Regions from separate parts of the Streptomyces sp. NBC_00386 genome, predicted to be linked through region 1. Evidence: predicted binding sites of a transcription regulator. Region 1 holds the regulator's gene; the other holds the start of a gene.
The links. The regulator HspR, encoded in region 1, represses chaperone genes until heat shock. The targets are predictions, from matches to a motif close to TTGAGNNNNNNNNNCTCAA.

Region 1 (7,570 bases):
ACCGCCGAGTGCCAGACGGAGATGCTGACGATCCAGCCGGGCGGCGGCCGGCCCGCCGACGCCCTGATGCAGGCCCTGGAGCGCGACAGGCCGCTCACCGACCGGGGCGTGCGCATCCGCACGCTGTACCAGCACACCGCGCGGCACAGCCAGGGGACGCTCGCCTACGTGGAACGCATATCCGGCGGCCGGATCCAGGTGCGCACCCTCGAGGAACTCATCGAGCGGCTGATCATCTTCGACCGGACCGTCGCCTTCATCCCGGCCAGCGACGACCGGCGGGTCGCCCTCGAACTCCGCCACCCCGGACTCGTGCTGTACCTGAGCAAGGTCTTCGAGCAGCTCTGGCAGCGGGCGGTCCCGCTCACCGAGGACGTCCCGAACGATGTCGGCCCCAACGGCATCACCGGCGTCCAGCGCTCCATCGCCAAACTGCTCATCGAGGGGCACGTGGACGAGGCCATCGCCCGCCGCCTGGGCATGAACGTCCGTACCTGCCGCGCCCACATCGCCAAGCTGGCCTCCGCCCTCGGCAGCGGGAGCCGGGCCCAACTCGGCTTCCTGATAGCGCAGTCGCGACTCCTGGACCAGCCCGAGGGAGGGGAGTGACCCCGCTGGCGCCAGATCGTCCGGCGCGCCCGGCCGGGCTCCGGAAGCCTCGCCCGGACCGCCGTTCTCAGCGGCCGGCCGGGGATCCGCGGTCGGGGACGGCGGGCGCTCCCGACGTGGCCTCCGCGACGGGGACCGGCTCGAATCCGGGGGAACGCTGCGGCCCGTCGAGACCCGCCTGGGCGATCCGCACGCCCAGCTGCGTCCGGCTCGCCGCGCCCAGCGTCTCCGAGAGCCGGGCGATGTGCGCCCGGCAGGTCCGCACGCTGATGCCCAGCCGCTCCGCGACGACCGCGTCCTGATGCCCCTCGGCCAGCAAGGCCGCGATGGACCGCTCCCGGTGGGTGATGCCCTCGATGCCCGTCGAGGGCATGGGTGAGGTCAGCGGGATCCCGAGGCGCCACAGCCGTTCGAAGACCGTCACCAGGTAGTCCACCAGCGCGGGGTGGCGCAGCTCCAGCGCGATCGTGCGGTCCGAGTTGGCGGGGATGAAGGCGACCGTGCGGTCGAACAGGATGAGCCGCTCCACGACCTCGTCGAGGGTACGGGCCTCGGCGGCGTCGCCCATCAACTCCATGTAGTTCAGGAGGCCTTGGCCGTGCCGGGCCACGTGGGTGTACAGATCGCGCATCCGCACCCCGCGCCGGCGCATCTCCAGCGCCCGGTGCAGTCCCTCGACGAGTTCGTCCTCGCGCCGGATGCCGCCCGGCTGCACCGTCAGGACCTCACGGGTGCACTCCTCGGTCGCCTTGTCCATGGCGGCGTGGATGCGCGGCAGCCCGTCCAGGACCCGGATCGCCACCCCTTCGGCCGGCGCCCGCACCCGGCCGCCGAGGCCCGCGTACCACTCGAAGGCCGACACCGCGTCGCCCACCCGCGCCTGGCTCGCGCTGACTTCCTCGTACACGCCCCGCAGGAGCCGGGTCATGACCTCCTGGGGCGAGGTCGGCACCAGCCAGTCCATGTCGTCCGGATCGGGGTGCAGCAGCGCCAGTTCCAGCAGGCAGGGCACCGCCTCGGCGTCCTCGCGGGGCACCCGGCCCCGGCGCACGGCCCGGGAGTACACCCGGTCGCCCGCATCGCACAGCCGGTCAGCGCCGTGCGGATGCCTGTCCGTCCCGTGCCCGGCCATCTCCCACCCCTGGCTCCAGCTCCAACCCCTGGCGTGAGCCCCGCGTCAGGGCGTCCTCCGCAGCGCAACTATGCGCGGACGCGACCGGCATCGCAACAAGGCTGTGCGGCCGAGGAGTGTCCGTTCGCCCCTGCTCGTCCTCATAAATCCTGACCTCCGCCGCGCCCCTTGCAACAAGCTGAAGGGCCGCCCCCGGACCCCCCGGACACGCCCCGGAGCACACTCCGAGACGCTCCCCTCGAAGCCCCAACTCCGTTCACTTTCGGGGGACTTGCAGCGAGCTCACCCGCCCCGGCCGCAGCCGCCGACGGCACTCCGCCCCAGGAACCGGAGGCTGCGCGGGACCGGACACCGCGACGAAAGTCCACCGGACCCGCAGACCGCCTGAACGGCACCCACGGTGGGCGCGGGGCGGTGGGCGCGGGGCGGTGGGCGCGGGGCGGTGGGCGCGGGGCGGTGGGCGCGGGGCGGTGGGCGCGGGGCGATCATGCCGAAAGGGGGCGTGCGACCCCAGAGGGCGCCGTGGGGGCCGGGGCGCGCCGGGGCGGCGGTGCGGGGCTCCGGAACGGCGGGAGGCCGTACAGCGCGCCCCTGGGGGCTTTCCGGACCGGGGTGGTTACAGGAACGGCCCCGCTCGCGGGTGCGCGCCGTCGGCGCGCACCCGCGAGCGGGGCCGGAACCGTCCTCGCCGGCCGTCTCGGTGCCGAGACGACCGGGCGGAGCGTCCTACTTGATGCCGAGCGAGCTGCAGAGCGCCTTGTAGGGCGTCGTGCAGATCTTGTCGACGGCGTAGATGCCGTCCTGGACGACCGTGTTCTCGATGTTTTCCTTGGTGAGGGCCACCACGGGCACGAGCTGGGACGGGACGTCCTTGTTCGTGGGGCTGCTGACCTTGTCGCGGGTGAGCGCGTCGAACTCGATCGTCCGTCCCTGGACCCGGGCGACGGCCATCTCGGCGGCCGCGTTGGCCTCCTCCGGGTACGACTTGTACACGCTCATGTACTGGTCGCCCTTGATGATCCGCTGCACGGCGATGAGCTCGGAGTCCTGGCCGGTGACCGGCGGCACCTTGCTGACACCCGCGGACTTGAAGACGTCGATGACCGCGCCCGCGATGCCGTCGTTGGCGGCGTAGACACCGGCGATGTTGCTCAGACCCACGGCCTGGATGGACTTCTCCATGTTGGCCTTGGCGTTGACCGGGTTCCAGTCCTTGGTGTCGTACTCGCTGGCGACGATCACCTTGTCCTTGAGCTCGGACTCGGCGCCCTTCTTGAACTGCGCGGCGTTCGGGTCGGTCACCGAGCCGTTCATCATGATGATCTTCTTCGAGGCGGTGTTGGAGCCCAGCGCGGCGACCAGGGCCTTGCCCTGGGTCTCGCCGACCAGCTCGTTGTCGAAGGAGATGTACGCGTCGATCGGACCCTGCGCCAGGCGGTCGTAGGCGATGACCGGGATCCCGGCCTCCTTGGCCTTGCGCACGCCCTTCGCGATCGACACCGAGTCCACGGCGTCCACGAGGATGACGTCGACCTTGTCGTCGATCATCTGCTGCATCTGACGGAGCTGCTTGGCGGCGTCCTGCTCCGCGTTCAGGTAGAGGACGTCACCCTTCTTCTCGGTGAGCTTCTGAACCTGCTCCCGGATGATCGGGTAGTCGAACTTCTCGTAACGGGTGTTCTCCTTCTCCGGAAGGAGCAGACCGACCGTGATGTCGTCGCCCTTCGTGGCGCTGGCCGTGCTGCCACTCCCACCGAAGTCGACCACGCCGCATCCGGCGAGGGTGAGGGCCGTGGCGGATGACGCCACGGCTATGACGGTACGGCGGAGGCCGGTGTTACGAGTCTTCACATCAGGTGCCTTCCGGGCGAGGTTGCAGCATTGCGACCCAGGTGGCTGAAAGCCAACGCGGCGATCACCTCAGCGTCAAGGAGTAACCACTTAACGAGATGGCAACGGCGTTTCGTGTTCCACAAGTGAACGCGACGGGAAAAGACTACGCCCATCCATCGACCGATCCCCTCAGCTTCACCTTCTGTCATTCACAAGGACATCCGACGTCCGTTCACAGGAGTCGCGATCGCCGACGGTTTTTAACCGCCGTTGACGATCGGTCAGACCCGAAGGAACACATGGACAAGGGCACTCCCACGCGAGGCGCCCCCACCTCGGCCCCCGCGCCCGCCCCCGCGAGCGGACCACTCGGCGCGGCCGGCACGGCCGCCCCCATAGTGACCAAGCGCACACCACCGCTTCATTGACGGCATTTCAACACGAACAGCCCTTATCGCCGCCCGCTCACGCCTGACGAAAAGGGCAGCCCGAACTCCCACTATCGGGCTTACGGGGACGACATGCGCAAAACGGACCTCGGGGAGAATGTTTCAGCCACTCGGTCAAAAACGGTCAACCTCGCCGTTCCGGCCGGAAAGCGCGGGCGCGCGAAAGGGCCCGGAGGTCGATGACCTCCGGGCCCTTCGGGTTCGTCCGGTACCGCCCGGGCGACCGGGTTCTAGTCGGCCGCCCGCTTGGGGCGCCACACCACCAGCGCGCTGGTCTGCTGGACCTCCTGGTACGGGACCAGGTCACGCCGGTAGGAGGCGTGCACGGCGGCCTCGCGCTGCTGCATGGCGGCCGCGGCGCCGTCGAGGGCCGACTCCAGCTCCGCGACACGGGACTGGAGCGCGACCACCTGGTTCTCCAGCTCGATGATGCGTTTGATGCCGGCGAGGTTGATGCCCTCGTCCTGCGACAACTGCTGGACGGTGCGCAGCAGCTCGATGTCGCGGGCCGAGTAACGGCGGCCCCGGCCGGCCGTGCGGTCGGGGGAGACCAGACCGAGCCGGTCGTACTGACGCAGGGTCTGCGGGTGCAGTCCGGAGAGCTGGGCCGCCACCGAGATGACGTAGACCGGGGTCTCCTCGGTCAGTTCATAGGGGTTGCGTCGACGACCGGTCGTGTCCATGGCTCCGTCATGCTCCCTTCGCGGCCTGGAACAGCTCCGCCCGCGGATCCTCACCCGCGGTCGCCTCGCGATACGCCTCCAGAGCGTCACGAGCCTTGCCGGACAGGTCCTGGGGGACCACCACTTCGACGGTGACGAGGAGGTCGCCCCGCGTGCCGTCCTTGCGGACCGCGCCCCTGCCCCGGGCGCGCATGGTCCGTCCGTTGGGCGTGCCCGGCGGCAGCTTCAGGGTCACCGGGGGGCCGCCCAGCGTCGGAACCTTCACCTCGCCACCCAGTGCCGCCTCCGCGAAGGTGACGGGCACGGTGACGGTGAGGTTGTCGTCCTTGCGGCCGAAGACCGGGTGGGCGTCCACGTGGACGGTGACGTACAGGTCACCGGCCGGGCCGCCCCGCTCGCCCGGCGCGCCCTTGCCCCGCAGCCGGATCCGCTGGTTGTCGCTGACCCCCGCGGGGATGCGGACCTGCATCGTGCGGGACGACTTGGCCCGCCCGCTGCCCGCGCACTCCATGCAGGGGTGCTCCGCGATCAGGCCGCGGCCCTTGCAGTCCGGGCAGGGGTCCGTGAGCGAGAACCCGCCGCCCGAGCCCCGCGCCACCTGGCCGGTGCCGACACAGGTCGGGCACACGCGCGGTGTGCCGTTCTTGTCGCCGGTTCCCGAACAGGCCTTGCAGGGCGCCTGCGAGGTCATGCGCAGCGGAACGGTCGCGCCGTCCACCGCCTCCGTGAAGGAGAGTGTGACCTCGGTGTCGATGTCCTGGCCGCGCCTGGGCTGTGTACGCGTGCCCGTGGCGGGACCGCCGCGGTTGAACAGGCCCCCGAAGACGTCACCTATGCCGCCGCCGAAGCCGCCAGCTCCTCCCGCTCCCTGGCCCTGGGCACCGCCTCCGAAGAGGTCGCCCAGGTCGAAGTTGAAGTTGCCGCCGCCCGCGCCGGGACCCGGCCGGAAGCCACCGCTGCCGAAGAGGGCGCGTGCCTCGTCGTACTCCTTGCGCTTCTTGGGATCGCCGAGCACGTCGTTCGCCTCGGAGATCTCCTTGAAGCGCTCCTCGGCCTTGGCGTTGCCCTTGTTGGCGTCCGGGTGGAACTCGCGGGCGAGCTTCCGGTACGCCTTCTTGATCTCGGCCTCGGTGGCGTCCTTGGGGACGCCGAGGACCTTGTAGAAGTCCTTCTCGATGAAGTCCTTGGTGCTCATCCCCGACGTCCCTCCTTCCTCGTCCGTTCAAGCTCAGCCCTCGTCCGGGCCACCGCTCTCCTTGTCCTCAGCCGACTCGGCCTGATCCTCGGCCTTGACCGGCTGCGCCCCGGGCTGCGGCTCGGCGACGGCCACCCGCGCGGGGCGGATGGTGCGTTCGCCGAAGCGATACCCCGGCTGCAGAATCGCCACGCACGTCGTCTCCGTGACGTCCGGCGCGTACGAGTGCATCAGTGCCTCGTGGATCGTCGGGTCGAAGGGCTCGCCCTCCTTGCCGAACTGCTGGAGCCCCATCTTCGCCGCGACGGTCTCGAGGGATTCGGCGACGGACTTGAATCCGCCGACGAGCTCCCCGTGGTCCCGCGCGCGGCCGATGTCGTCGAGTACGGGCAGGAGCTCGGTCAGGAGGCTCGCCACGGCGACCTCCCTGACCGCGATCCGGTCGCGCTCGACACGGCGGCGGTAGTTCTGGAACTCGGCCTGGAGCCGCTGGAGGTCCGCGGTGCGCTCGGTGAGCGCCATGCGGGCCTGGTCCAGCTGTGCCGTCAGGCCGGTCACCTGTGCTGCTGCGTCCCCGTCCGGGGCCGCCGCCCCCTCCGCAGAGGGGGTGGCGGACTGCGGCTCGGCGTCGTCAGAGGTGGCGCCGGAAGGGACGTCGGGCTGCTCTTCGAAGCCCGGGGTCTCCTCCGTCACGCGGCACCGTCCCGGCGGTCCTCGTCGACGATCTCGGCGTCGACGACGTCGTCGTCGGCCTTCGGGGCCTCGGCGCCGTGGGCGTCGCCGCCCGTGGCCTGGGAGGCCTGGGCGTCGGCGTACATGGCCTGGCCGAGCTTCTGCGAGACCGCGGCGACCTTCTCGGTGGCGGTGCGGATCTCGGCGGCGTCCTCGCCCTTGAGCGCGGCCTTCAGCTCCTCGACGGAGGCCTCGACCTCGGTCTTGATCTCGCCGGGGACCTTGTCCTCGTTGTCCTTGAGGAACTTCTCCGTCTGGTAGACGAGCTGCTCGCCCTGGTTGCGGGTCTCGGCGGCCTCGCGGCGGGCGTGGTCCTCGTCCGCGTACTTCTCGGCCTCCTGGCGCATCCGGTCGACCTCGTCCCTCGGCAGCGAGGAGCCGCCGGTGACGGTCATCTTCTGCTCCTTGCCCGTGCCGAGGTCCTTCGCGGTCACGTGCATGATGCCGTTGGCGTCGATGTCGAAGGCGACCTCGATCTGCGGGACACCGCGCGGGGCCGGCGGCAGACCGGTCAGCTCGAACATGCCGAGCTTCTTGTTGTACGCCGCGATCTCGCGCTCGCCCTGGTAGACCTGGATCTGGACGGACGGCTGGTTGTCCTCGGCCGTCGTGAAGATCTCGGAGCGCTTGGTCGGGATCGTGGTGTTGCGCTCGATGAGCTTGGTCATGATCCCTCCCTTGGTCTCGATACCGAGGGACAGCGGGGTCACGTCGAGGAGCAGGACGTCCTTGACCTCACCCTTGAGGACACCGGCCTGCAGGGCGGCGCCGATGGCGACGACCTCGTCCGGGTTCACGCCCTTGTTGGCCTCGTTGCCGCCGGTCAGCTCCTTGACGAGCTCGGCGACGGCGGGCATACGGGTGGAGCCGCCGACGAGAACGACGTGGTCGATCTCGGACAGCTGGATGCCGGCGTCCTTGATGACGTTGTGGAACG
Region 2 (7,570 bases), 1.3 Mb from region 1:
GTGGACGTGGCCGGCTACCAGGGCAACGTCGCCTGGTCGACGCTGTGGAACAGCGGGGTCAGGTGGGCCTACACCAAGGCGAGCGAGGGGACGTACTACACGAACCCGTACTTCGCCCAGCAGTACAACGGCGCGTACAACATCGGCATGATCCGCGGGTCGTACCACTTCGCGACCCCGGACACCACGACCGGCGCCACCCAGGCCAACTACTTCGTCGACCACGGCGGCGGCTGGTCGGGCGACGGCAAGACGCTGCCCGGCACCCTCGACATCGAGTGGAACCCGTACGGGGCCGCCTGCTACGGCAAGACGCAGAGCGCGATGGTCAGCTGGATCAGCAGCTTCCTCACCCAGTACAGGGCCAGGACGGGCCGTGACGCGGTGATCTACACGGCCGCGAGCTGGTGGACCCAGTGCACCGGCAACTACAGCGGCTTCGCGTCCGCCCATCCCCTGTGGATAGCGCGGTACGCCTCCGATCCGGGGACGCTCCCGGCGGGCTGGGACTACTACACGATGTGGCAGTACACGTCGTCAGGACCGACGGTCGGGGACCACGACAAGTTCAACGGTGCGCTCGACCGGGTGCAGGCACTGGCCAACGGCTGACACACACCTGGCGTACGGCGGGACAGCAGGACGGCCGACGTACGGCGAAGGCGCCCGACGCGCGGCACGGCGAAGGCCCGGGCCTCCCTCACGGGACCCGGGCCTTCCCTTCCGGCAACCTCCGTCACGCGGCTACCGAAACCTCCGGCACCGCGCCGTTCGTCGCCGGCGCCAGTGCCAGCTCCAGGACCTGGCGGACGTCCGTGACGGTGTGGACGTCGAGCTTCTCCAGGACCTCGGCCGGGACGTCGTCCAGATCGGCCTCGTTGCGCTTGGGGATGATCACGGTCGTGACACCCGCCCGGTGCGCGGCGAGCAGCTTCTGCTTCACCCCGCCGATCGGCAGGACACGGCCGGTCAGCGAGACCTCACCGGTCATGGCCACATCGGTGCGGACCAGCCGGCCCGACAGCAGCGACGCCAGGGCGGTCGTCATCGTGACGCCCGCGCTCGGGCCGTCCTTGGGGACCGCGCCCGCCGGGAAGTGGATGTGCGCGCCCCGGTCCTTCAGGTCGCCGACGGGGAGTTCGAGCTCCGCGCCGTGCGAGCGCAGGAAGGAGAGCGCGATCTGCGCCGACTCCTTCATCACGTCCCCGAGCTGGCCGGTGAGGGTCAGACCGGCCGCGCCCGTCTCCGGGTCGGCCAGCGACGCCTCCACATAGAGGACGTCACCGCCCGCGCCGGTGACCGCGAGACCCGTGGCGACGCCGGGCACCGCCGTACGGCGCTCGGCCGGGTCCTGCCCCGACTCGGGCACGTGGTGCGGACGCCCGATGAGCTCGCGCAGGTCGGTGTCCTTCACCGTGAACGGCAGCTTCCGGCGGCCCAGTTCGTGCTGGGCCGCGACCTTGCGCAGCAGCCGCGCGATGCCCCGCTCCAGGTTCCGCACGCCCGCTTCCCGGGTGTACTCCCCCGCGAGCTTGCGCAGCGCGCTCTCGTCGAGGACGACCTCGTCCTTCTCCAGGCCCGCCCGCTCCAGCTGGCGCGGCAGCAGGTGGTCCCGGGCGATGACGACCTTCTCGTCCTCGGTGTAGCCGTCGAGGCGGACCAGCTCCATACGGTCGAGCAGGGCCTCCGGGATGGCTTCCAGAACGTTGGCCGTGGCGAGGAACACGACGTCGGAGAGGTCGAGTTCGACCTCAAGGTAGTGGTCGCGGAAGGTGTGGTTCTGCGCCGGGTCGAGGACTTCCAGCAGCGCCGCCGCCGGGTCGCCCCGGAAGTCGGAGCCGACCTTGTCGATCTCGTCGAGCAGGACCACCGGGTTCATCGACCCGGCCTCCTTGATGGCGCGCACGATCCGGCCGGGCAGCGCGCCGACGTACGTACGGCGGTGTCCGCGGATCTCGGCCTCGTCCCGGACGCCGCCGAGGGCGACGCGGACGAACTTGCGGCCCATGGCGTGCGCGACGGACTCGCCGAGCGAGGTCTTGCCGACGCCGGGCGGGCCGACGAGCGCGAGCACGGCGCCGCCGCGCCGGCCGCCGACGACTCCGAGACCGCGCTCGGAGCGCCGCTTGCGCACGGCGAGGTACTCGGTGATGCGCTCCTTCACGTCGTCCAGACCGGCGTGCTCGGCGTCGAGCACGGCCTGGGCGCCCCGGATGTCGTACGCGTCCTCGGTCCGTTCGTTCCACGGCAGCTCCAGGACGGTGTCGAGCCAGGTCCGGATCCAGCTTCCCTCGGGCGACTGGTCACTGGACCGCTCCAGCTTCTCGACCTCCTTGAGGGCGGCCTCGCGGACGCTCTCGGGAAGGTCGGCGGCCTCGACCCGGGCACGGTAGTCGTCGGACTCGTCCTCGCCGTCCTCTCCCTTGAGGTCGCGCAGCTCCTTGCGTACGGCTTCCAGCTGACGCCGCAGCAGGAACTCGCGCTGCTGCTTGTCGACGCCCTCCTGGACGTCCTTGGCGATGGACTCGGCGACATCCTGCTCGGCGAGGTGCTCGCGGAGCTGTTCGGTGGCGAGCTTGAGCCGGGCCACCGGGTCGGCGGTCTCCAGCAGCTCGACCTTCTGTTCCACGGAAAGGAAAGGTGAGTAACCGGAATTGTCGGCAAGGGCGGAAACGTCGTCGATCTGCTGCACCCGGTCCACGACCTGCCAGGCGGCGCGCTTGCGCAGCCAGCTCGTGGCCAGGGCCTTGTATTCCTTCACCAGGTCGGTGACCCGGCCGGGCAGCGGGTCGGGCACGGTCTCCTCGACCCGGGTGCCCTCGACCCACAGTGCCGCGCCGGGACCCGTGGTCCCCGCGCCCACCCTCACGCGCCCACGCCCTCGGATCAGCGCGCCCGGGTCACCGTCGGCCAGCCGGCCGACCTGCTCGACCGTGCCGAGCACACCGGTGCTCGCGTAGGTCCCGTCGATACGCGGCACCAGGAGTACCTGAGGCTTTCCCGGCGTTGAACGGGCGGCGGCCTGAGCGGCCTCCACCGCGGCCCGCACATCGGGGTCGTTCAGATCCAGCGGAACCACCATTCCGGGCAGCACTACCTCGTCGTCGAGCGGCAGCACGGGCAGAGTGAGTGATGCGGACGTCGAAGCCATGATCTCCCCTTCGGCAGTCAAGTTGAGCTATGTCGACTCAATGCACGGGGACTCCGCAATGTTCCCCGGAGGCCGTTCGCTCTGAGCGATCGCTTGTGAACCCGGTGCGGGCGTCCCGGTCTCGTGCGCTTCGGGGCCTCGCGGGCCGTCTTCGGGATGCGAGGTGGCCACCGGCCTCGGATGGTTGGAGTCATGAACCATCACCTCGCCCAGAACAAGCTCGAGATCGACACCCGGCTCGTCACGGCCGGTGCCGTGCTCACCGCGGCCGGTGCCCTGGTGGCGTGCACCGGCATGGTCATCGCGGCCGCCGCCGTGTTCGCCGCGGGCCGACGCATGCTCCGCGCCATGGATGTGCCTCCGTCGCAGGTGGCGGCCATGAAGTGGCGGCAGGCCAAGGAGGCCTCCCTGGCGGGCGTGCAGGCCTGGCAGTCCGCGTCCGACGCCCAGAACGGGGCACCCCGCCGTTAAACAGACGCCCGGCCGTCCCTCTTATGGCTCAACGGGTCGCTTCTTGTCCGTCGGGGGGAAGACGAAGGGGCCCGTGAGCCGCTCGGGGTATGGCCGGTGGACGGCCGTTCGGGGAGCGGCCGGTGGACGCGAAAGCCCGGCCGGTGAGGGCGGAGGCTCGGCCGGCCGAGGGCGAAGCCCGGGCCGGTGAGGGCGGAAGCTCGGGCCGGTGAGGGCGGAGGCCCAGCCAGCGAGGGCGAAAGCCCGGGCCGGTGAGGCTGGAGGCCCAACCGGTGAGGCTGGAAGCCCAACCGGTGAGGCTGGAGGCCCGGGGCGGCGGTCGCCGAGGGCCGGTCCGAGCCGCGCCCGAGGCCTCCGGCTCGTCGCCGCGTCAACCTCGCGGCGCCCGCCGTCACCCCGTCACGCCATCCCCCCGTCCCCCGGCGAATTCCCGCGACTCGCACAGGTGAAAATGCCAGGATGGCGGCCATGACCGCCTCGTACGAGACTCCCGAAGTCATCGACCGCCGTCAGAGCCCGTACGGCGAGGTCGTACTGCGGCGCCACGGAGCACTGCTCCAGATCATCGCCAACGGATGCTTCCTGATGGACACCTCCGACGGGCGTTCCGAGCGGCTGCTCATGGACGCGGCGTACGACGCGCTGGACGGGCGCCCGGAGCCGAGCGTGCTGATCGGCGGACTCGGCGTCGGGTTCTCGCTGGCGCACGCCGCGGCCGACCGCCGCTGGGGACGCATCACCGTTGTCGAGCGCGAACGGGCCATCATCGACTGGCACCGGGGCGGCCCGCTCACCGCGCTGTCCGCCGAGGCGCTCGCCGATCCGCGCGCCGACATCGTCGAGAGGGACCTCGTCGAATACGTCAATGAGATCTCCGACACGTTCGACGCCCTGTGCCTCGACATCGACAACGGACCCGGCTGGACGGTCACCGAAGGCAACGCGGGACTGTACGGTGCATCCGGACTGGCAAGCTGCGCAAGGGCGTTGAGGCCTGGCGGCGTCCTCGCCGTGTGGTCGGCGCAGCCCTCTCCGGAATTTGAAGTTACCTTGCGGAATGCCGGATTCCGCCGGGTCCGTACCGAAGTGATCCCCGTTGCCCGGGGCGTTCCCGACGTGGTGCATCTCGCGGTGAGGCCTGGATAGCCGAGGCGCACCCACTGCCCGTACCCTGCTTGCCTGACGCGGATCATTCAAGCGTCAAGCGCAGTCATGGGATCACCCCACGGATTCCGGAAAGCACACTTCAGGGGCGGGCGATGGAGCAGACACACACCTCCCAGAACGGCACGGCGGCGACCCCGGGCGCTCAGCGCCGGGTTTTGGTCGTCGAGGACGACCCCACGATCGTCGACGCCATCGCGGCCCGTCTGCGAGCCGAGGGATTCCTCGTGCAAACCGCGGGTGACGGCCCGGCCGCCGTCGACACCGCCGAGGCATGGCAGCCCGATCTGCTGATCCTCGACATCATGCTGCCCGGCTTCGACGGTCTGGAGGTCTGCCGGCGTGTGCAGGCCGCCCGCCCGGTGCCGGTGCTGATGCTCACCGCGCGCGACGACGAGACCGACATGCTGGTCGGACTCGGAGTCGGCGCCGACGACTACATGACCAAGCCGTTCTCGATGCGCGAGCTCGCGGCCCGGGTGCACGTCCTGCTCCGCAGGGTCGAGCGCGCGGTCGTCGCGGCCTCCACTCCGCGCAGCGGCATCCTGCGGCTCGGCGAGCTGGAGATCGACCACGCGCAGCGCCGGGTGCGGGTCCGCAGCGAGGACGTACACCTCACTCCGACCGAGTTCGACCTCCTGGTCTGTCTCGCGAACACCCCCCGTGCCGTACTCTCGCGCGAGCAGCTGCTGGCCGAGGTGTGGGACTGGGCGGACGCCTCCGGTACCCGGACCGTCGACAGCCACATCAAGGCGCTGCGCCGCAAGATCGGTGCCGAGCGGATCCGTACGGTGCACGGCGTCGGCTACGCGCTGGAGACCCCGACTCCCTGAGCCGGGACTCCGCAGGAGGGTCGGGACCCGGGTGACCGGGACCCGGGTGAGGGGCTGATGTGATGAGCGGACTCGGAGAGCGGGGACGCGGGCTCGGCGAGCGCGCGTCCGGTGAGCGCAGGAGCTCGGGCTCCTGGGGCGAGGTGCGACCCTTCTCGATCAAGACCAAGCTGGGCGCGCTGGTCGTCATCTCCGTGCTCATCACCACCGGTCTGTCGATGATCGCGGTGCACACCAAGACGGAGCTCCGCTTCATCACGGTGTTCTCGATGATCGCCACCCTGCTGATCACACAGTTCGTCGCGCACTCGCTCACCGCGCCGCTGGACGAGATGAACGCGGTGGCCCGCTCGATCTGGCACGGGGACTACACCCGCCGGGTGCGGGACGACCGGCGCGACGAGCTGGGCGACCTGGCCCAGACGATCAACCTCATGGCCGACGAGCTGGAGGCCCAGGACCGTCAGCGCAAGGAGCTCGTGGCGAATGTCTCGCACGAGCTGCGGACACCCATCGCGGGTCTGCGCGCGGTCCTGGAGAACGTCGTGGACGGCGTCTCGGCGGCCGATCCCGAGACGATGCGCACCGCGCTGAAGCAGACGGAGCGCCTCGGGCGGCTGGTGGAGACCCTCCTCGACCTGTCCCGGCTGGACAACGGCGTCGTACCGCTGCGCAGGCGGCGCTTCGAGGTGTGGCCGTACCTGTCCGGGGTGCTGAAGGAGGCCAACATGGTCGCCTCCGCGCGCGCGGACCTCGCCTCGGGCTCCGGCGGCGGCCACACCCGTAAGGACGTCCATCTGCACCTCGACGTGTCCCCGCCGGAGCTGACCGCGCACGCGGACCCGGAGCGGATCCACCAGGTCGTGGCGAATCTCATCGACAACGCGGTCAAGCACAGCCCGCCGCACGGCCGGGTGACGGTACGGGCCCGGCGGGGCGACCATCCCGAGTCGCTGGCCCTGGAGGTCCTGGACGAGGGGCCCGGTATTCCGAAGTCGGAATGGCACCGCGTCTTCGAGCGGTTCAACCGCGGCGGGGTGCCCGCGCCGCACGGTCCGGGCAGCGACGGCGGTACGGGACTGGGGCTCGCGATCGCCCGCTGGGCGGTGGATCTGCACGGCGGACGCATAGGTGTGGCCGAATCTCAGCGGGGTTGCCGGATCCAGGTCATCCTTCCGGGACTCCCTTCTCTGCCGAGTTGACGTAAAGTTCGAACCGGAGCCGCAAGATCCACCGCTGTCGCCGCCGGCGTACACGTGTGATCAGGCACAGGACCGCGTGAACCGCGCCGCGGCCTCGGGACGACGTACCCTTTCCCCTGCGGAACCTCGCTTGTTTCCCGCCATTTCCATGGGCGAAACACAGATTCCGATGTGACTTACGCGACGTTGGACGGGCCCGGCCTGACCTTCTCGGCCAGGGAGGCGTAGCCTTTATTCCCGCTGTCCATCACCTTGTGAAGCGGAAGAGGGCGGTTAGCGCCGTGTCGCCACAGTCCCCCAGTAACTCGAGTATCTCGACCGATGACCAAGCCGCCGGGAAGAACCCCGCGGCCGCCTTCGGTGCCAACGAGTGGCTCGTCGACGAGATCTATCAGCAGTACCTCCAGGACCCGAATTCCGTAGACCGAGCCTGGTGGGACTTCTTCGCCGATTACAAGCCCGGGGCGCCCGCCGCCTCGGCTCCGGCGGGTACTGCGGCCGCGGGGGCCGCAGGGACCACCACCACGGCCGCACCGGCCGCTCCCGTGCCGCCCGCGGCGCGCCAGGCTCCTCCCCAGGCCCCTGCCGCACCGGCGCCCGCTCCGGCCGCCGCTCCTGCGGCTCCGAAGCCCGCTGCTGCGGCCCCGGCTCCCGTGAAGGCCGCTCCGGCCGCCGCGAAGCCGAAGGCGGCTCCGGCCGCCGAGGCGCCCGAGGGCCCCGAGTACGTCACCCTGCGCGGTCCCGCCGGT

Region 2: the regulator HspR is predicted to act here: its motif matches at 3,174-3,192, upstream of lon (endopeptidase La).

The regions. Positions count from the first base shown of each region.
Region 1 covers NZ_CP107950.1:4,608,966-4,616,535, forward strand. The annotation lists gene OG780_RS20265 (helix-turn-helix transcriptional regulator) at 1-609, shown strand, start outside; gene OG780_RS20270 (helix-turn-helix transcriptional regulator) at 677-1,741, opposite strand; gene OG780_RS20275 (sugar ABC transporter substrate-binding protein) at 2,468-3,550, opposite strand; gene OG780_RS20280 (heat shock protein transcriptional repressor HspR) at 4,254-4,706, opposite strand; gene dnaJ (molecular chaperone DnaJ) at 4,714-5,901, opposite strand; gene grpE (nucleotide exchange factor GrpE) at 5,935-6,594, opposite strand; gene dnaK (molecular chaperone DnaK) at 6,591-7,570, opposite strand, start outside.
Region 2 covers NZ_CP107950.1:3,345,430-3,352,999, forward strand. The annotation lists gene OG780_RS14510 (lysozyme) at 1-612, shown strand, start outside; gene lon (endopeptidase La) at 737-3,151, opposite strand; gene OG780_RS14520 (hypothetical protein) at 3,344-3,622, shown strand; gene OG780_RS14525 (spermidine synthase) at 4,091-4,768, shown strand; gene OG780_RS14530 (response regulator transcription factor) at 4,882-5,619, shown strand; gene OG780_RS14535 (HAMP domain-containing sensor histidine kinase) at 5,682-6,821, shown strand; gene OG780_RS14540 (multifunctional oxoglutarate decarboxylase/oxoglutarate dehydrogenase thiamine pyrophosphate-binding subunit/dihydrolipoyllysine-residue succinyltransferase subunit) at 7,103-7,570, shown strand, end outside.